Regions from separate parts of the Micromonospora sp. NPDC049230 genome, predicted to be linked through region 1. Evidence: riboswitches for the same ligand, from Rfam matches in the RefSeq annotation. Region 1 holds a riboswitch; each other region holds the start of a gene.
What was found. A riboswitch is a leader RNA that binds a small molecule or an ion and turns the genes downstream of it on or off. The one in region 1 is predicted to bind cyclic di-AMP.
Positions count from the first base shown of each region.

Region 2: linked by a shared signal. The riboswitch ahead of AB0A95_RS09210 (NlpC/P60 family protein) and the one ahead of AB0A95_RS05180 (hypothetical protein) in region 1 are both predicted to bind cyclic di-AMP.
Region 3: linked by a shared signal. The riboswitch ahead of AB0A95_RS00600 (hypothetical protein) and the one ahead of AB0A95_RS05180 (hypothetical protein) in region 1 are both predicted to bind cyclic di-AMP.
Region 4: linked by a shared signal. The riboswitch ahead of AB0A95_RS04005 (C39 family peptidase) and the one ahead of AB0A95_RS05180 (hypothetical protein) in region 1 are both predicted to bind cyclic di-AMP.

Region 1 is NZ_JBEZCZ010000004.1:145,579-151,492, reverse strand. Features, by position in the region: gene AB0A95_RS05185 (carbonic anhydrase) at 28-735, shown strand; gene AB0A95_RS05180 (hypothetical protein) at 793-1,812, opposite strand; cyclic di-AMP (ydaO/yuaA leader) riboswitch at 1,817-1,947, opposite strand; gene AB0A95_RS05175 (YibE/F family protein) at 2,114-3,484, opposite strand; gene AB0A95_RS05170 (metal-sensitive transcriptional regulator) at 3,787-4,083, opposite strand; gene AB0A95_RS05165 (copper ion binding protein) at 4,179-4,388, shown strand; gene AB0A95_RS05160 (hypothetical protein) at 4,403-5,344, shown strand; gene AB0A95_RS05155 (heavy metal translocating P-type ATPase) at 5,358-5,914, shown strand, end outside.
Region 2 is NZ_JBEZCZ010000007.1:172,407-178,320, reverse strand. Features, by position in the region: tRNA gene AB0A95_RS09225 (tRNA-Gly) at 240-313, opposite strand; gene AB0A95_RS09220 (pyridoxamine 5'-phosphate oxidase family protein) at 870-1,427, opposite strand; gene dcd (dCTP deaminase) at 1,527-2,105, shown strand; gene AB0A95_RS09210 (NlpC/P60 family protein) at 2,171-3,157, opposite strand; cyclic di-AMP (ydaO/yuaA leader) riboswitch at 3,225-3,360, opposite strand; gene AB0A95_RS09205 (N-acetylmuramoyl-L-alanine amidase) at 3,594-5,576, shown strand; gene AB0A95_RS09200 (NlpC/P60 family protein) at 5,635-5,914, opposite strand, start outside.
Region 3 is NZ_JBEZCZ010000001.1:122,992-128,905, reverse strand. Features, by position in the region: gene AB0A95_RS00610 (AAA family ATPase) at 1-988, shown strand, start outside; gene AB0A95_RS00605 (cation diffusion facilitator family transporter) at 1,096-2,013, shown strand; cyclic di-AMP (ydaO/yuaA leader) riboswitch at 2,126-2,257, shown strand; gene AB0A95_RS00600 (hypothetical protein) at 2,314-3,333, shown strand; gene AB0A95_RS00595 (hypothetical protein) at 3,562-4,131, shown strand; gene AB0A95_RS00590 (SRPBCC family protein) at 4,226-4,693, opposite strand; gene AB0A95_RS00585 (PfkB family carbohydrate kinase) at 4,859-5,836, shown strand; gene AB0A95_RS00580 (5'/3'-nucleotidase SurE) at 5,833-5,914, shown strand, end outside.
Region 4 is NZ_JBEZCZ010000003.1:200,527-206,440, reverse strand. Features, by position in the region: gene AB0A95_RS04020 (bifunctional cytidylyltransferase/SDR family oxidoreductase) at 1-174, shown strand, start outside; gene AB0A95_RS04015 (CDP-glycerol glycerophosphotransferase family protein) at 209-1,897, shown strand; gene AB0A95_RS04010 (hypothetical protein) at 1,925-3,235, opposite strand; gene AB0A95_RS04005 (C39 family peptidase) at 3,380-4,207, opposite strand; cyclic di-AMP (ydaO/yuaA leader) riboswitch at 4,453-4,594, opposite strand; gene AB0A95_RS04000 (hypothetical protein) at 4,861-5,646, opposite strand; gene AB0A95_RS03995 (hypothetical protein) at 5,780-5,914, opposite strand, start outside.

The DNA.
Region 1 (5,914 bases):
CGAGGTGCGGGGATGAGTCTTCCCGGAATGTCTGGCGGGCAGCCGGGTCCGCAGCGGACCACCGACCGGGCGTCCGCGATCAGCGATCCGGCGCAGGCGTACGCCGAGCTGACCGCCGGAAACCGGCGCTTCGTCAGCGGCGCCCCGCGCCACCCCAACCAGGACGCCGGGCGCCGGGCGGCGGTGGCCGACGGGCAGCACCCGTTCGCGGTGATCGTCGGCTGCTCCGACTCCCGCCTGGCCGCCGAGATCATCTTTGACCGGGGGCTTGGTGACCTGTTCGTGGTCCGCACGGCCGGGCACACCGCCGGTCCGGAGGTGCTGGGCAGCGTGGAGTACGCGGTGACAGTCCTCGGCACCCCGCTGGTGGTGGTGCTCGGCCACGACTCGTGTGGGGCGGTGCAGGCGGCGCGGGAGTCCGCGGCGACCGGCACGCAGCCTCCCGGGCACCTGGGCGCGGTGGTCGATGCCGTGCTGCCCAGTCTGTCCCGGGCCCGTAGCGAGGGTGTGGAGGACATCGACGGCATCGTCGACATCCACATCGCGCAGACCGTCGAGACGCTGCTCGGGCAGTCGCCCGTGCTGGCCGACGAGGTGGCGCAGGGGCGGTGCGCGGTGGTGGGTGTGTCGTACCGGCTCGCCGCCGGCGTCGTACGCCCGGTGGCGGCGGTGCCGGCCGGCTTCGCGACGCCCGACGTGCCGACCGGGTCACCGGACCCGGCCGCGGCCGCCTGACACGTCGAGGGCCGCCCCGCGCGAGGCGGAGCGGCCCTCGACGGAGGATCCGGTGGGTCAGAGCAGTGACATGTGGACGTGGTCGGTGTGGTCCGACGGCCCGCTGTACGATTTCCAGCCGCTCGCCGGGAACCAGATCTGCCGGTTCCAGATCACGTAGTAGATGCCGAGCCGGTCGGCGTTACGGATGAGGAACGCGGCGACGTTGTTGCCGTACGTCCGGGTGTCCTCGTTGTGCCAGGGTGCGAAGCCGCTCTTCTGTAGCGACCAGTCGCAGGCGCGGCCCTTCGGGTGCTCCCACGGCCCGCCGGGGCGGTAGCAGCCGACGAACCGGTTGAAGCCGGCCCGCTTGACCTCCTTGTACGCGTGCAGCGTCCGCGGCGTGATGCAGCCGGACGTGGTCGGATCGTTCTCGCTGCACGACTGCGCCTTCCAGTCACCGTCGGCGGTGCGGCCCGGCCCGATCTTGGCGACCGGCGAGGTGGCGTCCACCAGGCCGCCGGTGAAGCCCTTGCCGCCGACCAGGGAGAGCGCCTTGTCGGCCTCGTTCTTCCGCTTGGCCATCACGGCGGTCTGCTTCTGCTGCTCGCGAACCTCGGTGTCGAGGGCCAGCTTGGCCTCCTCGGCACGGGCCTTTGCCGCGTTGACCTCGGCGAGCTTGTTCTCGTTCACCATGTTGATCTCGTCGAGCATCGCGGCGCGCTGGACGAAGGTGTCGGGAGCGTCGCTTTCGAGCAGCATCGCGAGCGCGCCGATCCGACCGGTCCGGTACGACTGGGCGGCGATCTGCCCGACCTGTGGTGCCAACGCGTCCAGGTCGGCCTTGGCCCGGTCCACCTCCCGCGCCAGCTCAAGCTGCCGCTTCTTGGACTTGTCCAGTTTGGACTTGGCGGCGGAGTAGTCGCGGTTGGCCTGCTCGATGACGTCGTTGAGCAGCTTCGGCTCGCCGTCCTCCTCGTGCCCGGACGGTGTCGGGGTCGTCGGGGCGGCGTGGGCCGGCTGGGGCCCGGCGAGCACTGTCAGTGCGGCGATCACGGCCACCACGGGTGTCAACCAGCGGCGTAGGGGTGCCGTCACAATGTTCCCTTCCGTCGACCGCCGACCGGGTTAGCTGACGGGTTCGGGGCGGAAGTGGCCCCTACCGCTGACGCGGATTCACCCCACGTACCTGGGTCCCCGGCTCGCCGGTTGGCGATTGGGCGGTGGCCCCGCAGGCGCCGCTTCGCGCCTTCATCGGTAACCGGCAGCGAGGTTACCCGAGAGTGGACTGGGTGAGCTACGCCTGGATACCGACCAAAAGTGTCATTTCGCCATTGCGCTGGGTGATCAGTGACGCGGTTCTCAGGGTGGAGACCCGATCTGGTCACGCTGAGGAGTGTCACCATGTCGTTTCCGTGCTCCTGTTCGAATCCGGCCACCCGTCGATGGCCGTGGATGGGGGCGGGGTCCGCGTCTGGTCCGGCTCGTTGGTCCGAGAGGTTCGCGGTGAGCTGAGGGCGGCCATCGCCTCCGCCGGGTCCGGCTCCGGTGGTCGCCGGGCGGCGTCGGCGGGCGGTGTGGCATCGGCCCGCCCGGCGGCGGTGACGATCGCGGCCAGCCCGGTGGTCAGTGGCACGGCGGCGATCAGACCGAGCGTGGCGACCGCGCTGCGGACGATCTCCTGCGCGAGGAACTCACTGGTGAGGATCTGCCCGATCGGTCGTGCGTCGGCGGTGAGCAGGAGGAGCAGGGGCAGCGACGCGCCCGCGTACGCCAGCACGATGGTGTTGACAGTGGAGGCGATGTGCGCACGGCCCACCCGGGTCGCGGCACGGTACAGCTGCAACCGGGTCAGCCCGGGGTTGGCGTGCGCCAGCTCGGTGACGGTGGCCGCCTGGGTGACCGTCACGTCGTCGAGCACCCCGAGCGATCCGATGATGATCCCGGCGAGCAGCAGGCCGTGCAGGTCCACGTCGGCCTGGAACATCGACAGTGTCGTCGCGTCCTCGCTGCCGAAGCCGGTGAGGTGGGTCGCGGCCGTGGCGATGGTGGCCAACACACCGGTCAGCACCAGGCTGCCCAGGGTGCCCAGCACCGCCACCGAGGTCTGTGCGGTGACGCCGTGCGTCAGATAGAGCACCACGAACATGATCAGGGCCGCGCCGACCACCGCCACCAGGAGGGGTGATCCGCCGGCGGCGATGGCCGGCAGCACGAACGTGAGCAGGATGGCGAAGCTGGCCGCCAGCCCGGCGAGCGCGGCCAGACCCCGCCAGCGGCCGAACGCGACGATCGCCGCGGCGAAGATCACCGCCAGCCACAGCAGCGGGGTGCCGCGCTGGTGCTCGGCGATGTTCCAGTTGCTGGTGGCGGGGTCGGTGGGATCGGTCAGCTCGACGAGGATGACCTCGTCGCCGACCTCGACCCGTGGCGCGCCGGGTCCGTCGGGGATCGGTGTCCGTACCTGTTGACCGGCGGTCGGCCCGTCGTCCACCCGGACGTCGACGGTGCCGCACGGCCCGCCGCCGACCCGGGGTGTGCCCTCCGGGCTCGACGGCAGCGGCGGGCACGGCTCGGTCACCACCCGGGTCACCGTGCCGCCGTAGCGCGGCACGTCCGCCCCGCCGTCGGTCTGCGGTGTCCCGCCGCGCGGCCAGAGCAGCGCCGCGGCGAGCACCGTGGCGACGAAGAGGGGCGCCACCGTCACGACGAGGAGCCGCCGCACCCGGGGCGGGGCGGGCGGAGCGGAACGGGTGTGGTCGGAACCCAAGACGAGACTCCCAACGATCCGGTGCGGGATACGTGTCAGTGCGCCGGTCGGTTCATCCGCACCGTGGAATCGTGGCGCGAGACGCGGCGGATCGCTGACCGGCGACCACCTGATCACTGATGGCCAGTGCCCGGCCCCGGCGGTCAGCGGCGACGCCACGGCGTGGCGACGCCGGTGCCCGTTCGCGCAGCGGCATGCGGGGGGTCATCGAGGGGAATGCTAACCAGCCCGGCTCGGGGGCGCAGGTCGTGGCGGGGTGTCGTCGGTGCGGGGCCGCGTGCCGGCGTCGGGGTGCGGGGCGGTCAGCCGCGCTTCATCAGCCGGCCGACGGCCGCCATCATCTCGGTGGCCATCTCGTCGGCCCGCCCCTCGGCGGCCCCCTCGTGCATGCAGTGCCGGGCGTGTCCGTCGAGCAGCCCCAGCGCCACCTTGTCGAGGGCGGCCTGGATCGCGGAGATCTGGGTGAGCACGTCGATGCAGTAGCGGTCGTCGTCGACCATCTTCTCGATGCCGCGGACCTGGCCCTCGACTCGGCGGAGCCGCGCGAGCAGCTGGTCCTTGCTGGCGGTGTACCCGCGGATCGGGGTGGATGCGGTCATGCCGACCAGGATAGCGTACCCCCTGGGGGTATGGTACGGTCGCTCCTGGATGTGATACCCCCACCGGGTACCGGTAACGACAAGGAGACGATCCGATGGTGAACACGACGTTCCAGGTGCAGGGCATGACCTGTGGGCACTGCGTCAGCGCGGTGAGCGCCGAGGTCGGCGCCATCGCTGGCGTGCGTGACGTCCAGGTCGACCTCGCGACCGGGCAGGTCAGCGTGAGCAGTGAGCAGCCGCTGGACGTGCGGGTCGTCCGGGCCGCCGTCGACGAGGCCGGCTACGACCTCGTCGACGCGTGAGCGCGGGGGCCGGCATGCGTACCGTGCCGAGGCTTGCCGGGTTCGCTGTCGGCCTCGCGGCGGTCTTCGGCGCCACCTACGGGGTCGGCCGAGCGGTCGACCGCACCCCGGTCGTCGAGGGCCGGCACGACGGCGACGCCGTCCACGCGACTGAAGAACGCGGCGAGCCGGCCGCCCGGATTCCCGGTGGGCTGCTCGTCTCCGACCGCGGCTACACCCTCGACCTGGTCGACGCCCCGGCCGACCAGTTCGCCTTCCGGGTCACCGGTCCGGACGGCCAGCCGGTGACCCGGTACGACGTGGCGCAGGACAGGCGGATGCACCTGATCGTGGCCCGCCGGGACCTGTCCGGTTTCCGGCACGTGCACCCCGACCTGGCCGCGGACGGCACCTGGCGGGTCGGCACACCGCTGGCCGGCCCCGGGCAGTGGCGGGCGTTCGCCGACTTCACCCCGACCGGGGGTGAGCCGCTGACGCTCGGCGTGGACGTGACGGTCCCCGGTGCGCTGAGCGAGCGACCGCTGCCGGCTCCGGCGACAAGCACCACGGTCGACGGCTACACGGTCACCCTGACCGGCGTGCCGCAGCCCGGCCGCACCGCGGCGCTCACCCTCACCGTGAGCCGGGACGGGCGGCCGGTCACCGACCTGGAGCCCTACCAGGGCGCGTACGGGCACCTGGTGGCACTGCGCCGGGGTGACCTCGCGTACCTGCACGTGCGCCCGGACGGGACGCCGGGCGACGGGCGGACCCGACCCGGCCCGGCCGTCACCTTCCTCGCCGACGTGCCCTCGGCCGGCAGCTATCGGCTCTACCTCGACTTCCGGCACGGCGGGGCGGTGCACACCGCCGAGTTCACGGTCGTGACCGGCACCCCGCCGGCCGGGAGCGACCCGAGCGGACCCGAGCCAAGCGGGGGTGCCGACCACGGCACCCCCGGGCGCGGGCACAACTGACGGGACGACGACGATGACCACCACCAGCAGCCCGCTGCCCGAGGCGCCCAACCGGATCGAGTTGGCGATCGGCGGGATGACCTGCGCCGCCTGTGCCGCCCGGATCGAGAAGAAACTCAACCGGATGGACGGGGTGAGCGCCGCCGTCAACTACGCCACCGAGAAGGCGTCCGTCCGGTACGCCGACGGCGTCACACCGGACGACCTGATCGAGACCGTGCGGAAGACCGGGTACACGGCGGCGCTGCCGGCCCCGCCGACGGCCGAGGAGCCGGCGGATCCGCTGCGCGGCCCGCGTACCCGGCTCTGGGTCTCGGTGGCCCTCAGCGTGCCGGTGGTCCTGCTGGCGATGGTCCCGGCCTGGCAGTTCGACTACTGGCAGTGGCTGTCGCTGACCCTGGCCGCCCCGGTGGTGGTCTGGGGTGGGCTGCCGTTCCACAGGGCCGCCTGGACCAACCTGCGCCACGGCGCGGCGACGATGGACACGCTGGTGTCGCTCGGCACGCTTGCCGCGTTCGGCTGGTCGCTCTGGGCGCTCTTCCTCGGTGACGCCGGCCTGCCCGGGATGAC
Region 2 (5,914 bases), on a different contig from region 1:
TCCCCGCGCGGCGCTGATCTATCAACACGCCAATCGGGAGGCGACCAGGTCATCGCCGACGCGATCGACAAGGCCGTCAGGGCGGCCGGACACAAGCCGAGCAGGCGTCGGACGCGACCGGCCGCCGAGGACGACGGGACGGGCGCCGAGGCGGGCTAATGGCACAGCGCCCTGTTTCAGCCATCTAGAACGACGGAAGCCCTGGCGGGACCATCGGTCCTGACCAGGGCTCTCGCGACTGGAGCGGGTGACGGGAATCGAACCCGCACTGTCAGCTTGGGAAGCTGATGTTCTGCCATTGAACTACACCCGCAAGCGGCACCACTGTACCCGAGTCGCCGGGCCCGTGCACCCAGGCACCCCGGCCCGCCGCTTGCCCGCGCGCCGTTTTGCCCGCTCTGCCTGGTTCGGCCAGGGCTCGGCCCGGCTTGATCCACTCGGGTTCCTGAAAGTCGGGGTGTCTGAGCGGCCGGGACACCGCGATTTCACCAAAACCGAGTCGATCATGCGGGGCGGCGCCCGCAGGACGGCGCGCGGCGGTGCCGTGCGAGACGGGGCCGACGCGGGGCGACGCAGGGCAGTGCCGGACGACGCCGGACGACACGGGGCAGTGCAGGGCGACGCCGGACCACGCAGGACGACGCCGGGCGACACGGGGCAGTGCCGGACGACACGGGGCAGTGCCGGACGACACGGGGCAGTGCCGGACGACACGGGGCAGTGCCGGACGACACGGGGCAGTGCCGGGCGACACGGGGCAGTGTCGGGCGATGTCGGGCAAGCCCGGGCGGCGCGGGGCGGGGCGGTGCGTACAGCCGGGTGCCGGCTCCGTTACGACGGAGCCGGCACCCGCTGTGTTTGGTCTGCGGTCAGGCGGCTGTGCACTGGACGTCACGGCTGCGGCGGGCCGGGCGGGTCTGCGGCACCGTGAGTGGCGCGGCAGTCGCCGCCGGGGCGTGCGGGTCGAGCCAGACCCGGACGGCCGGCCGACCCGGCGCGAGGCCCGGGACGCCCGCGATGTGCTGCTCGCGGCGGGTGAGCATCGCCACGTCGACGGTGAACTCGAAGAGCCTCCAGTCGACCTGCGGCTCGGCGCGGGCGCTCTGCGCCAGTTGCGCCACCCGGGCCGGATCGGTCACCGGACGGGCGCGCCCCGCCACGTACGCCTCGTCGTCGCTCTCCTCCGGGGGGAACGAGTGCAGCGCGTAGCGGCCGTCGCGTTCGAGGTCACGGCGCTTCGGAGAGTCGATGATGAAACAGAAGAGACCCTCGTCGGTGATGACCGGGGAGACCGGATGGACCCGGGGCCCGCCGTCGGCGCGGACCGTGGCCAGGTAGCCGAAGCCCGGCCCGTACTGCTGGAGGAGAACGCGGATCCCGTCGGCGAGTCGGGGCTCGTCGGCGGCGAATTCGGACCAGGAAGCCATGTGAGCATTCTATCGAACAAATGTACGAGCAGCGACCTCGACGCGCTGGTCACCGGCACCGAATCTGGTGGGTTTTCGGGCCGCCGCTATGGTGGTCCGATGCTGCTCTCCGACCGCGACCTGGTCTCCGAGATCAAGGCCGGCACGCTGGGCCTGGAGCCGTTCGAGCCCACCCTGGTCCAACCTTCCAGCATCGACGTACGGCTGGACCGGCTGTTCCGGGTCTTCAACAACCACCTTTACACCCACATCGACCCGGCGATGCAGCAGGACGACCTGACGTCGGCGATCGAGGTGCCCGACGGGGAGCCGTTCGTGCTGCACCCCGGTGAGTTCGTGCTCGCCTCGACGCTGGAGGTCATCTCGCTGGGCGACCAGCTCGCCGGCCGGCTGGAGGGCAAGAGTTCGCTGGGACGGCTGGGGCTGCTCACGCACTCCACCGCCGGTTTCATCGACCCCGGCTTCTCCGGTCACGTCACGCTGGAGCTGTCGAACGTGGCGAACCTGCCGATCACTCTCTGGCCGGGCATGAAGATCGGGCAGCTCTGCATCTTCCGGCTCTCCTCGCCGGCCGAGCACCCGTACGGGTCGGCGGTCTACGGCTCGCGTTACCAGGGGCAGCGGGGGCCGACGCCGAGTCGCGCCTGGCAGCACTGGCGCACCTGGCCCACCCGCTGAAGTGAACCCGTGACAACGGGGGCCCGCCGCGACGGATCGCGACGGGCCCCCGGTCAGCGCACTGATCAGCCTGGACGGCCGTAGCTGTGGACCTGACCGTCATCGGCCCCCTTCATCTTGACCGGTTCGCCGGCCTGCGAGGCGTGCACCACCCAGCCGCCGCCGACATACATGCCGACGTGGTGGATGTCGCTGTAGTAGAAGACCAGGTCACCGGGGCGCAGGTCGGGCTTGCCGACCTTCTTGGTGGCACGGCTCTGCGCGGCGGCGTTGTGCGGCAGGGACACCCCGGCCTTCGCCCAGGCGGCCAGCATCAGCCCGGAGCAGTCGTACGAGTTCGGGCCCTCGGCACCCCAGACGTAGGGCTTGCCGATCTGCGCGCAGGCGAACTTGACCGCCGTGCCGGCGGCGCCACCGGGATAGCTGGCAGGGCAGGGCGCCGGGCGCAGCGGACCGCCGCCACCGCTGCCGTACACCTTGAGGCGCAGCTTCTGTAGCTTGTCGATCTCCTCGTTGATCTGCTTCTTCTTCGCCGCCAGCTGAGCCTCGGTGCGGGTCAGTTGGGCCACCATCGCATCGAGCGGCGCCTTCTGCCCGGCCAACGTGTCGCGCAGGTCGGCCACCTCGCGGACGTTCTGCTGCTGGTTGTGCGCGAAGCGGTCGAGCATCTCCAGCTGTCCGACCACCTCGCTGGGTGACCGGCTGCCCAGCACGGCGTTCACGGTCAGCACGTTCTCGCCCTTGTACGCGCGCACCGCCAGGGCGCTGACCTTGTCCATCGCGGCGTCGACCTGGCGCTCCAGCGGGGCGATCCGGGCGGCCAGCGCGTCGGCCTGCCTGCGCTTGGCGGCGAGGTCGATCCGGGTGGCGTTGTGCTGTTCGATGATCGGTTCGAGTTTGTTCCAGTCGGCGTCGATCTGGCGTTCGATCTCGGCGACGGACGGGTCGGCGTGGGCCGCCGTGGCGCTGCCGGCCAGGACGACGGCGACGCCGGCCAGTGCGGCGAGCGCGGTGGTGAAGCGGGACCAGCGTGGGCGCGGCGCGATCGGCATGGGGCCGGCTGTTGCCGACCGTTCGGACGACGGCCGCGGGGCATGGAGTGCCACCGGGGTTCCGTACTCCTTCTTCCTGACCGCCTACCGGGTTAGCTGACGGGTTCGGGCGGGAAGTCGGCGCCCTACCGCAGTGGCTGCGGATTCACCCCGGGGGACATGGGTCCCCGGTTCGTTCGGAAACGACTCGGCGGTGTCGGTCCGTTACCGCCCGGGCTGGGCGGAGCTGCTATCGGGCCGACAAAAGACCAGAGTAGAGACGCTTGTTACCCCTCCGCAACCCGCGCGGCCGTGACACTCCGTACCGATCGGAGGGGGCACCGACCACACGCGAAGATTTCTTTCCAGACAGGTCGACACATAGAAAGGTATTGACGCGGGCTCCCGGGCGGCGCGAAGGTGACCTGACCTGCACCCGTGGAATCTGGGGGGTTCGATGCACCATCCAACCCTGTCCTCCGGCCGGCGCGCACTGCTCGCCGCCGCCGTGGTCGCCGCCGCGACCGCGGTGCCGCCACCCGCCAACGCCGCCGCCGCGCCTGGCGGCGACCGCCAGCAGCAGTACGCCGCCGCGGCGGCCGAGTTCGGTGTACCGACCGACGTGCTGCTCGGCGTCTCCTACCTGGAGTCCCGCTGGGACAGCAACGCCGGCACACCCAGCACCAGCGGCGGTTACGGCCCGATGCACCTGACCGACGCCCGACGCGTGGCCGCGCTCCCCGTGGCCGGCCACCACAACACCGGCAGCGGCACCGAGGATCCGCGTGGCGACGACTCCCGTACCTCGCTGGAACCCGCGCCTCGGCCGGCGGACCCGACACCATCGGCCGCCGCGTTGCAGACCGTGGACGCCGCCGCCGCGCTGACCGGCGCGGCCCCCGACTCGCTGCGTACCGACGTCGGCGTGAACATCCGGGGCGGCGCGGCGCTGCTGGCCTCGTACCAGCGGGCGTTGGGTGCGCCGGTCGGTGCCGGCACCGACCCGGCCACCTGGTACGGCGCGGTGGCCCGCTACGCCGGCGCGGACACCGCCGACGCCGCGGCGGCCTTCGCCGACGAGGTCTTCACCACCATCGGCACGGGCGCGTCGCGGATGACCGATGACGGAGCGCGGATCACGCTGCCGGCCCGGGCGATCCGCCCGGAGCGTTCCTGGCTGGACCGGCTGGGTCTACGCCGGCTCGCCCGCCCGGACGGGCTGGAGTGCCCCCGCACCATCTCCTGCGAGTGGATCCCGGCGCCCTACGCGGCGTTCGGCGACGGGGACTACGGCAACCACGACCTGTCCGACCGGCCCGCCCGGCAGAAGGTCGAGTACATCGTCATCCACGACACCGAGGGGAGTTGGGCGACCACCCTGCAACTCGTGCAGGACCCGACCTACGTGAGCTGGCACTACACGCTGCGCTCGGTGGACGGGCACGTCGCCCAGCACGTCAGGACCAAGGATGTCGCCTGGCACGCCGGCAACTGGTACGTCAACGCCAAGGCGGTCGGGCTGGAGCACGAGGGCTTCGCGGCGCAGGGCACCTGGTACACCGAGGCGATGTACCGGGCCTCGGCGAAGCTGGTCCGGCACCTCGCGCTGCGGCTGGGCGTCCCGCTGGACCGCCAGCACATCATCGGCCACGACAACGTGCCCGGCACCGTCGCCGCGAACGTTGCGGGGATGCACTGGGACACCGGCCCGTACTGGGACTGGACGCACTACTTCACGCTGCTGCACGCGCCCCGGCTGGACACCGGCACCCCGGCCACCGGTCTGGTCCGGATCGACCCGGACTTCGCCACCAACCAGCCGGCGTTCGTCGGCTGCGTCACCGCCGGTGTGCCGTGCGCGCCACGCGGCTCCTCGGCGGTGGTGCTGCGCTCCGCGCCGGCCGCGGACGCGCCGCTCGTCAACGACATCGCGCTGCGCCCCGACGGCACCCCCAACACGATGGAGGTGTCGGACCACGGTGCCCGTGCCTCCGCCGGTCAGACGTACGCGCTTGCCGGCCGCCAGGGCGACTGGACGGCGATCTGGTACCTCGGGCAGCGGGCGTGGTTCCACAACCCGACGTCGGCGCCCACCGCCAGCTGGACCGCCGGCGTGGTGGCAACCCCGAAGCCCGGCCGGGCCACCATCCCGGTCTACGGACGCGCCTACCCGGAGCAGGCCGCCTACCCGGCAGGAGTGCCCTACCAGGCGATCTCGCCGCTTCAGTACACCCTGGCCGCCGGACAGCGGTACGCCGTCGGGGCGGTGCTGCCGGGCGAGTACTACCGGGCCAGTACTGTCGACGGATCCTCGCCCGGCGACTGGACGGTGATCCGGGGCAAGAACCGGTACGCGCAGATCCAGTTCGGCCACCGCATCATGTACGTCGACCTGGCCGACGTGCAGCTCCTGCCGTCCCCGGTGGGTGCGCCCCGCTGAGAAACCACGACGGCCCCCGGTCGCGGTGACCGGGGGCCGTCGTGTCGCGCGAGGTGGATCAGCCAGGTCTGCGGAACCCGGCGACGGGCATGGTGTTGATGCTGGACACCGACACCGGCTTACCGGCTCGTGGCGCGTGCACCATCTGGTTGTTACCCAGATACAGCCCGACATGACTCAGACCGGAGTAGAAGAAGACCAGGTCACCGGCACGGGCCTCGGATCGCGCGACGGCCTTGCCCTCGTTCCACTGGTCTCCGGTGTGGTGGGTGAGGTAGATCCCGGCCGACTTGTAGGCGTACTGGGTCAGCCCCGAGCAGTCGAACGAGTTCGGGCCG
Region 3 (5,914 bases), on a different contig from region 1:
GCGGTCGGAGTTCCGCGAGTTTCTCAAGGCCTGGTGGCCTCGGCTGCACCCTCGGCACGTGCTCGGCTGGTTGGCGCGGCCGGACCGGCTGCGGCGGTACGCCGGTGGGATCCTCTCCGGCGCGGAGATCCGGCTGCTCACCGCCGCATACCGGAACCTGGAGTCGGACGGCTTGACCATCGCCGACATCGCGCTGCTCGACGAGTTGGACGCCCTGCTCGGCAAGCCGGCGCAGCCGGCCAAGGCCCGGCGTGACCCGTTCCAGTTGGCCGGCGGCGTCCGTGAGCTGAGCACCGCCAGCGACCGGCAGCGGGCCGCCCGCGCGGCGGCGCGGGAGCGTCCGGAGGACTACCGGGACTACGCGCACGTGGTGGTGGACGAGGCGCAGGACGTCTCACCGATGCAGTGGCGGATGGTCGGTCGGCGTGGCCGGCTGGCCTCCTGGACGGTGGTGGGTGACCCCGCGCAGACCGCGTGGACCGGCGACCCCGACGAGTTGGACCGGGCCCGGGAGCAGGCGTTGGGCCGACGCAAGCGGCACGATTTCACGCTCACCACCAACTACCGCAACTCCTCGGAGATCTTCGCGGTGGCGGCGGCGGAGATCCGCCGGCTCTACCCCGATCTGCCGCTGCCGACGGCCGTACGCTCCACCGGGGTCGATCCGGTCGAACTGGTGGTGCCCGCGACGGGGTTGGAGACCGCGACCGTGCAGGCGGCCGCCGGCCTGCTGACCGAGGTGGAGGGCACGGTCGGGGTGATCACGCCGGTCCCCCGCCGGGACGAGGTCGCCGGTTGGCTCGCCGCGCTCGACGCGCCGAGGTTGCAGGTGGTCACCAGCCTGGAGGCCAAGGGCATGGAGTACGACGGAGTCGTGCTCGTCGCCCCGAGTGAGATCCGGGCGGATCCGGGCGCCGGGGTGCGCACCCTCTACGTGGCGCTGTCCCGGGCCACGCAGCGACTCACCACCATCGACCCCACCGGCTGATCCGTGCCAGCGTGCCAAACGGGCCAGCGGCGAACCCAACACTTCCATACATAGCGATGTGAACATACATTTGACCGGGCCCCGGTCGGCAGCGGAAGGTGGAGCTCGTGGGCGCAGGTCATGACCACCACCATGGGTCCGTCGCCAATGCCGCACAGCAGCACCGGGGCCGTCTCTGGGCGGCATTCGGGCTGCTCGCCACCCTGATGGTGGTCGAGACGGCAGCCGCCCTGCACACCTCCTCGCTCGCCCTGCTCTCCGACGCCGGGCACATGTTCACCGACGTACTCGGCATCGGGATGGCGCTCGCCGCGATCACCGCGACCCGACGGGCCACCGGTGACCCGCAGCGCACCTTCGGGCTCTACCGCCTCGAGGTGCTCGCCGCACTGGCCAACGCCGTCCTGCTCTCCGGCGTCGCGATCTACGTGGTGATCGCGGCGATCCGCCGCTTCGGCGACCCGCACGAGGTCGTCGCCGGCCCGATGCTCGCGGTGGCCGTGCTCGGCCTGCTCGCGAACGTCGCCGCCTTCGCCCTGCTCCGCCCCGGCGCCCGGGAGAGCATCAACCTTCAGGGCGCCTACCTGGAGGTGCTCGGCGACCTGCTCGGCTCACTCGGCGTGATCGGCGCGGCACTACTCATCGCCGTCACCGACTGGTGGTGGGCCGACCCACTGGTCGCGGTCGCCATCGGCGCGTTCATCCTGCCGCGCACCTGGCGGCTGGCCCGCGCCGCCGTCCGCATCCTGGTGCAGGCCGCCCCGGAACACCTCCAGGTGACCGCCGTGCACGACCGGCTGGCCGCGGTCCCCGGCGTGGTGGAGGTGCACGACCTGCACGTCTGGACGCTCACCTCGGGCATGGACGTGGCCTCCGCGCACCTGACCATGGCACCCGGCGCGGAGGTCGGCGCGGTGCTCACCGCAGCGCGTACCGCCCTGCACGACGACTTCCGGATCGAACACGCGACGTTGCAGATCGAGCCCGGCGCCGCCACCGGGGCCTGCGGCTCGATCGAGTGGTAACACACGTTTCCGTGATGACGTAGGCACCTTCCGTCACATCGGCTGCAACAGCCCCACCGGCACCGGTAGGCTCGGTCCCGGCCTCCACCAGGCGGCGCCCTCCAGGCGCCGGTGGCGGTCGCCGCCTAATCGCCCAACCAGGCGAACCGGGGAACCACGTTCCTGGGGTGCATCCGCGTCAGCGGTAGGGATCTTCCGTCCCGAACCCGTCAGCTAACCCGGTCGGCGGCTGACGGAAGGACATGCGCAGTGGCACCAGCACGACCACCCGCCGCCCGACTGGCGGCCCTGATCGTCGCGATGTTCGCCCTCGGCGTCGCGATCCCGGCCGGCAGCGTCTCGGCCGCTCCCCCGACCGGCCTGCGAGCCGCCGCCGCACCCGACTCCGACGAGGAGGGCGGCACCCCGTCGCTGCGCGCCCAACTTGAGGCCGCCAGCAAGGGCTACCTGGACGCGAAACGCGCTCTGGACACCTCCGTGCAGCGGCAGCAGCAGCTCACCACCCAACTGAAGACCATCGAGGTCGAGCTGGCCCAACGCGACGGCAAGGTCGGCCAGATCGCCGGCGTGGCGTACCGCACCGGCCGGCTCGGCGCGGTGTCGGCGCTGCTCAACAGCAGCAGCCCGGAGGGCTTCATGGACCGGGCCGCCGCCCTGGAGGCGGTGGCCGCCAACGAGGACCGGGTGCTGCGCGACCTGCTCGCCACCAAGGACCAGGCCAACCGCACCCGGGCCGCCCTGAACGGCGAGATCACCGAACAACGCAAGCAGGTCACGGTGATGGCCAAGCGCAAGGAGCAGGCCGAACGCGCCCTGACCGTCGCCAACACGCCCAAGCCGCCGCAGACCACCGCCGACACCGGCTCCAACCGGGGCACCTCCACCGCCAACGCGAAGGCCGCGCCGCGCAACTCCGACGGCTCCTGGCCATCCGAGTCGTGCAGCGTCAACGACCCCACGCCGGCCAACGGCTGCATCACCCCGCGCACCCTGCACGCGCTCGAACAGGCCAAGGCCGCCGGCTTCACCCGGTACGTCTCCTGTCACCGGCCCAGTGGCTCCGGCGAGCACCCGAAGGGCCGAGCCTGCGACTTCGCGGCGCAGAAGAGCGGCTTCGGCGGCAACGCCACCGGCGGCGACAAGACGTACGGCAACAACCTGGCCGCGTACTTCATCCGCAACGCCGACCGGCTCGCCGTGCTGTACGTGATCTGGTATCGGCAGATCTGGCTGCCCAGCAGCGGGTGGAAGTCGTACAGCGGCGCCGGTGGCACCCCGTCCACCGACCACACCAACCACGTACACCTGTCCGTCTACTGACCCACCCGACGGCCCCCGGCCCGGTCCGGGAATGATCCACTCGCGTTCGCCGACTCCGGGGTGTCCGGGACGACGGGATACCCCGGAGTCGGCGATGTCGTGTCGATCACGAGGGCGGGTCGTCACCAGGGCCGGGGTGCTCGCCGGGCCGGGCTACGTCGCCGGGCGTACCCCGGATGTCGTCGGCGGTCGGACGACCTGGCGCGGGTCGGCGGGCAGCATCGCGGTATGCGTCGGATCCCACCCACCGCCCGCAAGGGGCTCCTCACCCTGCACCTGGTCACCTCGCTCGGGTGGCTCGGTGCCGACCTGGTGCTCCTCACGCTCGGCATCGCCGTGCAGCGGGGTGCCGACCCGGCGGTGATCTACCCGGTCACGGCGCTTGTCGGCACTGTGCTGTTCGCGCCGCTGAGCGTCCTGGTCTGGCTGATCGGGGTCGCCAGCGCGCTGTTCACGCCGTGGGGCCTCTGGCGCTATCGCTGGGTGGTCGCCAAGCTCGTACTCACCACGGTCATGGTCGGGCTGGTGCTGTTCCTGCTCACGCCGAATCTGCGGCACGCCGGCGCGGTGGGCGCCGCCCTCCCCGCACGGGACCGCGTCGACCTGGTGATCGCGCCCGCGGTGTCGACCAGCCTGATGATCATCGCGACGGTGCTGTCCACCTACAAACCGTGGGGCCGCCGCCCCACCCGCCCTCCCGGGGCACGGCCGCAACCCGTGACCGGGCCACCGCAACCGGGCCACCGCGACCGGGCCCCCAAGATCGGGCCCCCAGATCGCGCTAAAACCAAGATGTAGTGGCCTCCCGACGCCCGCAGGCCACTACCTCCTGGACCGTGCACGATCATGGCGGGGCAGGGCGCGAGCGGGTCCGGGTGACGCGCGCGGGCGCTCAGGCCGGTGGTGGGGCCTCGCCGGTGCGGTCGAGGGCTGGGCCGAGGCGGGTGGCCAGGGCCAGGTGGGCTGCCCGCGCCTGGCGGAACGCGTACCGGAACAGCGGCGTCGGTGCGGTCAGGGTGATCTCGACGTCGATCCGGACCAGGCCGTCCGGCTCGGCGCGCAGTCGGGTGTGGTTGTGCACAGTGGTGGCGGGCCACTGGCGGGCCACCATGATGATCTCGTCGTTGCCGCTGCTCAGCACGTCCGCGTGATAGGTGGTGCGGAAGCGTAGCGGGCCGGCCACCAACCTGTCGTTGATCGTGTAGCTGGCCTGGGCACCGGGTCGGGGCGGCAGTTGACGGACCTGGACGATCAGCGGGTGCAGCTCACCCTGTCGGGTCAGGTCACTGAGCATCGCCGCCGCCTCGGCCGGCGAGCACCGGGCCTGGACGGTGTAGCTGAAGGTATCGCTGCTGAGCACACGTCTCCCGCCGTCGCTTGTCGCACGATCGTCCCGTACCGATGCCTGGCTGGCAACGCCCGACGGCCGCCGGATGCCCGGACGAACCCGCGCGTCGCATTAAGGTCGGTTTGTGGGAAATCACCCGACTGGGACGAAGGGCGACATCATGCGCGGTGACGACAGGTGAGCGGGCACGTGATGGTCTTCGCGCCCACGCCGCAGCTCACGGTCACAGTGGACCAGCCGAACGACCACCCCGAGCTGCACCTGCACCCCGGCGGGCAGGGCGTCTGGCAGGCCCGGATGGTGCTGTCGCTCGGTGTCGACGTGGTGCTCTGCGCCGCCCTCGGCGGTGAGATCGGCCAGGTGTTGGAGCCACTTCTGGTCAGCGAGGGCGTGGACCTCAAGGTGGTGGTCCGGGATTCCGGCAGCGGCGGGTACGTGCACGATCGGCGGGGCGGCTCACGGCAGGAGATCGCCGACGTGCCCGGGCAGCCGTTGAGCCGACACGAGCTGGACGAGTTGTACAACCTGGCCCTCGGCGAGGGCTTGCAGGCCGCGGTGAGCGTCCTCAGTGGGCCGAACGAGCCGTGGCTCGTCCCGGCCGACCTGTACCGGCGCTTCGCCGCCGACCTCGGCGCCAACGGCGGCCGGGTGGTGGTCGACCTCTCCGGCGATCACCTCGGCGCGGTGTTGGAGAGCGGCGCGTTCTTCCTCAAGGTGAGCCACGAGGAGTTGATCCGCGACGGCCGCGCCCGCAGCGACGACAGCCTGGAACTGACCCGCACCATGTACGAGTTGCACGCCGCCGGCGCCGAGACGGTGGTGGTGAGCCGGGCCGACCAGCCGGCGTTGGCGCTCGTCGACGGGGAGCTGTTCGAGGTCGAGATGCCCCGGTTGGAGGCTGCCGACCCGCGTGGCGCGGGCGACTCGATGACCGCCGGGGTGGCGGCCGTCGTGGCCCGGGGCGGGGACATCCGGACCGCCATCCGCACCGGCGCCGCCGCCGGGGCGATGAACGTGACCCGGCACGGCCTGGGCACCGGGCGACTGGACTCGATCACCGGCCTGGTCGAGCGGGTCCGGCTGGTGCCGGCGGACAGCCGGCCCCAGGAGCGGACCACCCCTGACGAGTTGGCCGACCGGGTGGTCGAGCGATGACGCTGCGGGTGCTGATCACCAACGACGACGGGATCGCCGCGCCGGGCATCCAGGCACTGGCCTGGGCGGCGGCACAGC
Region 4 (5,914 bases), on a different contig from region 1:
CTGCTCGCCGCGGAGGCCGTCGCCCAGTCGTCACTGGACGTGCTGATCTCCGATCTGACCGGCCAGGTCATCGACGTACGCCGGGCACCCGGCGACGGGTCCGCGCCGAGCCTGCCGGCCCAGACCGGGCCGAGTCTCCTCGAGGCGCCGGCCGGCGCGGCGTCGACGAGCTGACACCGACCGGCGGCGAAACCACGAACGGAGCGACATGCGCGGCGACCTGGTCCGAAAGCTGGCCGCCCGGTGCCTGAGCACCGGGTTGGCGGTGCTGGCCTTTGTCGTGCTGGCGCTCACCGGCGCCACCGGCTGGGGGCTGGCGTTGGCCGTCGCCGCGCTGGCCGCCTCGGCCGCCGAGCAGCGGGTCCGACCCAACGCCGACCTCGTCGCGGAGACGACGCTCATCGCCGCCGCGATCCTGGTCGGCTACTCCCGACGGCTGGACGACGGGCTCAGCCTCACGCTTGTCGCCACCGCCCTGGTCCTGCTGGGGCTGGTGCTGCTGGTGGGGCCCCTGCGTACCGCCGGCAACCTGGAGATCCGCGCGGCCAACCTGCCGGTCCGGGCCTGGACGCCGTTGGTCGCCGACCGGCTCGGCACCATCCTGCTCGGGCTGCTCGCCGTCCTGGCGGTCGCCGCCGCGCTCACCCTGCCGCCCGGTGTGGCGTTGGCCGCGAGCCTGCTGGTCGGCGTCGGCACCGGTGTGGTCGCCCTGGACCTGGCCCGGCGGCGCTTGCGGCCGGGAGCCGGTGGCGGGCCGGTGGCTCGGGCGCTGCGCCGGCACCAGCCGGAGTTCCTGCTCTACTTCTCCGCGCCGCCCGGTTCCGAATACCAGGTCACCATGTGGCTGCCGTACCTGCAACGGATCGGCCGGCCGTTCCTGGTCGTGCTGCGCGAGCCGGAGTTCCTGGCTCCGATCGCCGCGGCCACCGACGCGCCGGTGGTCTACTGCCCCACCCTGCGGGCGATGGACGAGGCGCTCGTGCCGAGCCTGCGGACGGCGTTCTACGTCAACCACGGCGCGAAGAACAGCCACTGCATCCGCTTCACCCAGCTCACCCACGTGCAACTGCACCACGGCGACAGCGACAAGGCGCCGAGCGCCAACCCGGTGTCGGGGATCTTCGACCGGATCTTCGTGGCCGGGCCGGCGGCGATCGACAGGTACGCCCGTGCCGGCGTGCGGATCCCGGCGGACAAGTTCGTTGTGGTGGGCCGCCCACAGGTCGAGTCGATCCAGGTACGCCCGGAGCCGGCTGGGGGGTTGGCGCATCCGACGGTGCTGTACACGCCGACGTGGACCGGGCACCACGCCGACGCTGACTACTGCTCGCTGCCGGTGGCCGAGGGGCTGTTGCGGCGGCTGCTGGAGCGCGGCGCGACAGTGATCCTGCGGGCCCACCCGTACACGGCACAGAACCCGGCCTCGGCCCGCCAGTTGGGCCGGCTGACCGAGTTGCTCGTCGCCGACCGGGCCCGCAGCGGTCGCCAGCACGTGGTTGGTGCGGCGGCCCGCGAGCTGAGCCTGACCGAGTGCGTGAACCGATCGGACGCGCTGGTCTCCGACGTGTCCGGGGTCATCTCGGACTACCTCTACTCCAGCAAGCCGTACGCGGTCACCGACATGGGCGACGAGGGCGACCGGTTCACCGAGCGTTTCCCGCTTGCCGCGTCGGGTTACGTGCTGCGGCGGGATCTGTCCAACCTGGACGGTGTGCTGACCGCACTGCTGGACACCGATCCGCTCGCCGCCGAACGCTGGGCCACCCGCCGACGTTACCTGGGTGACTTCCCCGCCGAGTCGTACGCCGAGGCGTTCCTGACCGCCGCCCGCCGGGAGCTGGCGGCGGCGGAGGACCCGGCGGCCGAGCGTTCGCCGCAGCTCTCCCCCCTCGCCTGACCCGGACTGTCGGGCCCGGCGAGAGGGCTAGCTCAAGCCGAGCCGTTTCCCCGCGTTCAGCTCGATCCGGACGATGCCGGACGTGCCGGACGGCCCCTGCCACTCGGCTGCCGCGAGACCGTCTGCCGACTCGGGGAGCGAGAACTCCCACGGTTGGAGTTCGGTGGAGGCGACGACGAACCGCAGCACCTCCTCGGCGCTCATCATCGTGGCCCCGAGGTGTGCCACGATTCTCCGCCGCCCGTCGGCGAGGGTCTCGCTACTGATCGACTCGATGTCCTCCTCGTCGATCCCGACGACGTCCCGGACGACGGCCGCGGCGTCCGCGACCGGCCCGACGACGTCGACGGTCAGCACGACCCGTACGGCGTCCCGCAACGCCTCCTCGATCGCGTTGGCCAACTCGGCCTCGTCCGGACCGTCCTTCTCCCGGCCCCGCAGCCCCATCTCCCGGGTCTCCACCGGCCGATCAACCGGCCCGGGGTCGAACGGGTCGATGCCGGTCCGCACGTAGAGCGCCTCGACCGTCGGCGCATCGGTGAGCGGCCGGGTCGCCTCCATCGCCGCCACCATCCAGACGCCGAGCGGCGACCTGCGCAGGCGCCCCGTCAGCAATCCGAACTCGGCGGCCAGGGCGTCCACCCCGGTCCCGAATGGAGCCTGCGGTGACACCTCGACCAGGGGCAGCACCAGGAGCAGCGCCAGACCCCAGACGCCGCCCCCGTCGACCGCCACCGGGTGCAGGTCGACGGACCACACGTCCGCCCTCCCGAGCAGTGGAAGGCAGCGGACCAGGGCGGTGTCGAGATCCGGGGCCGTCAGCCGGGCGTGCACCCGGACCACCACGTCGTCGTCGGACGCCGCCACCGGCAGTCGCCTGACCCGGCGCCGGACGGCGAGGACCGATGCGTCGGCGGGCAGCCACTCCGGTGGATCCCACCACTGCTCCGCGGTGTCACCGACCGCGCCGACGGACACGCTCAACGGCGTCACCCCGTCGGTCGTCCGCTCCCGACCGGCGGCGAAACCCATCGGGTAGCCCGCCGCCGATTCCACGACGTCCAGGTCACCACGGCCCCACCGGAAGCGCTCCAGCAGCGGGGCGGCCAGCTGCCGCACCGCCTCCCCGCCGGACGCCGACGGGGCGGCCGGCGTCAGCGTCAGGTCCAGGTTCACCCCGCTGCGGGGGCCGTCGACCTCGGTTCGGGACGCCGTGAGGCTGACCGCGCCGAGCGACGCGACGAGCGGCCGGCAGCGACCTGCCGCGTCGTCGAGTCGGGTGTCGACGACGTTCAGGCTCACGGTGGTGATCAGGGCATGCTCAACAGTGGACATCACCGCGGGATGGTAGACGTCGGGGTGCGGCGCCACCACGGGTTTCGCACCCGCGACGGAGGGGACGTACCCCGGGCCGGCGGAAGAGACGCCGCGGGCGTCGGCCCCTCGTGGGGGACGACGCCCGCGGCGGTCGGTGCGCCTGGGTCAGGCGGAGTAGCCCCGGCTGGTGATCCAGTTGGCCAGGTCGATGGTGGTGATCCAGTACGACGGGTCGGTCGGGTTCGCCGAGTCGGCGATCCGCACGGTGCGACCGTTGTCCTTGTAACCGACGACGGCGACGTAGTGGCCGCCGCCGTAGGAATGCCAGCTGCCGTCGGTGTCGGTGGCGTCGCCGACGACGTTGGCCACCACACCCCGGCCGTCGGTGATGGCCCGGACGACGTCGGCCTGGAGCCGGTCCATCTGCGCCGGGCTGGGCGCGCTGGGGAACATCCGGGTCCGGTACGGGGAACCCTTCACCTCGGCGTTGAGCGCCCGGGTGGTGTCCTCGGCCGAGTTGGTGCCCATCTCGGTGGTGCCCAGTTCGGCCGCGAGTTCCTCCTGGGTGCGGTCGATCCCGGTGGCGCTGAGCGCGTTGCGGGTGGCCGCCGGGCCGCAGTTGTAGTACGTGTTCTGCGCCTCGTACTCGTAGTCGAGGACCTTTGTCGCGGGCGGCTTCGGCCGCGTCGGCTTGCGGGTCAGATCCGGGTTGCTGCTGACCTTGGCGGCGGGCGCCGGGGCGCTGGTGGCCGGGGCGGCGCTGGACGGCGCGGCGCTGGCCAACGGGGAGGCGTCGTCGTGCGAGGTGGTGACGTCGCTGCGCATCTCGGCGACAGTGGTCGCGGTGCGCTGAGCGGCCGGGGCGTCGTCGGCGACGGTGAGCAGGGTGCCGGTGGTGGCGGCGAGCACGAGGGCCGCGGCGGAGGCGGCGACGATCTGGTACGGGCGCTCGGTCGCGATGCGGCGGAGCTGACGCTGCATGGTGTGCTTCACGGGGTCCTCCACGGATCGGGGGGAGAGCGGCACACCGGGGCGCGATCGGCGTCCGGGCAGGCGCCAGCGCGCGGACCGTGGTCCGCGGATGGTGAACCGCTCAGGGGAACGCCCGGCACGGCCGGGCGGGAGAGGCGATGACCCGGGGGGTCAGCTCACCGTCACTGGACGGATGAGCGGGGGCACCGCTGCGCCGTGGAGGCGAGGGAACAGCCGAGGGGTGGAAAGGTGCTGCACGAGTTTGGAACTCCTTCCGACACCGCCTACCGGGTTAGCTGACGGATTCGGGCGGGAAGATCGCCCTACCGCGGGCCGTGGCTCGCGGATTCACCCCGGACTTACTGATGGGTCCCCGGTTCGTTGATCACGATTGAGCGGGTCGGCGCGGCGTCGCCTCTTGCGATCGGTTACCGCACCGGACGGGACGACACTACTGGCCCGTCCGCACCCTGCCAAGCCGTCCTCACCTGCGTAAACCTCAATACGCGCCGCAATTTCTGCGCGTATTGCCGATGACGTGACTCGATGGGACAACCGGTTACGGCGGCGCCTACGGTCGACAACCGGACAGGCCGCCGACAATGCGGCCACAATCCCGGGAAAAATCGAGCCGATCGTGCCGGACGCCCGAATCGCAAATCCCGTGACCGGGCTCACATAACGGATCGGGCTCGAAGGGCACGGGCCGGGCGCCAGCGAGCCACCACGGCGGGCCGGGGCACCCCGCGCACCAACCGGCGGGCGGGTGCCGGGCTCGGCCGCAACCGGGCAACCGCCGTGGCCGCCTCCGCGACGAGGGTACGCGCCGAGGAGGCGGCCAGGTCCGCATCCCGCCAGGCGGCCCGCTCCGCCGTGGCCGCGGCCTGGTAGTCGGCCAGCCTCGCGTCCCGGATCGCCCGGCTGAGCAGGGCCTCCTGCTCGACCGGGTGCCGCCGGGGATCCCAGCCCCGTCGCCCGAAGACGTCACCGAGCTGCGCCATGGTCAGGTCACCCCGCCAGTACGCCGCCGTCGCCGCGCGGTGCAGGTAGCGCTCCCGCGAGGCGTACTCGGCGGGGGTGCGGGGGGTACCCGGGGTGGGTAGCGCCCCGGACCCCGCGAAGCGACGCGCGGCGGTGTCCGCCTTGTCGTAGCGCGCCCAGGCCCGTTCCATCTGGTCCTGAGCCGTCAGCCAGGCATCCCGTCGCCGCCCGGCCGTCCTGGCAGCGCCGGCCGCGGCGACTGCCACCTCCTCGGCGTACCGGTGCCTGTCGACGGTTTCGGCCGCGGCCACCTCGCGGGCGGTCGGGACGGGCGGCGACGGGTCGTCGGCGGGTCGGTCCCGTTCGGGCCGGGCGACAAGCACGGCGAGTACGCCGAGCGCCAGCAGGAACAGGGCCGACCAGATGGCAGCGGCCTGCGGCACCTCGGTTACGAACTGGTAGAAAACGGTTGTCTCCATGGTCGGCACCTCGCGGAGGAAGCAGAGCGGTGGGAGCCCCACCGGCCGCCCGGCCACGGCGGGCCACGGATCGGCAGGGTGCGGAGCTGGTGGGTCGACAGGGCGCGGCGACGGGACGCGTGTCCCGGATGGCTCAGCGCCCGGGTGGGCCCCGGGGCGGCGAGCTGTGCAGACCGTCGACGAGCGGCAGCCGGTCGGACCTGGTCTCGCACACCGGCAGCACGCCGGTCGCGATGGCGCCCTGGGCGCCGGGAAGAGCCGGTTGCGC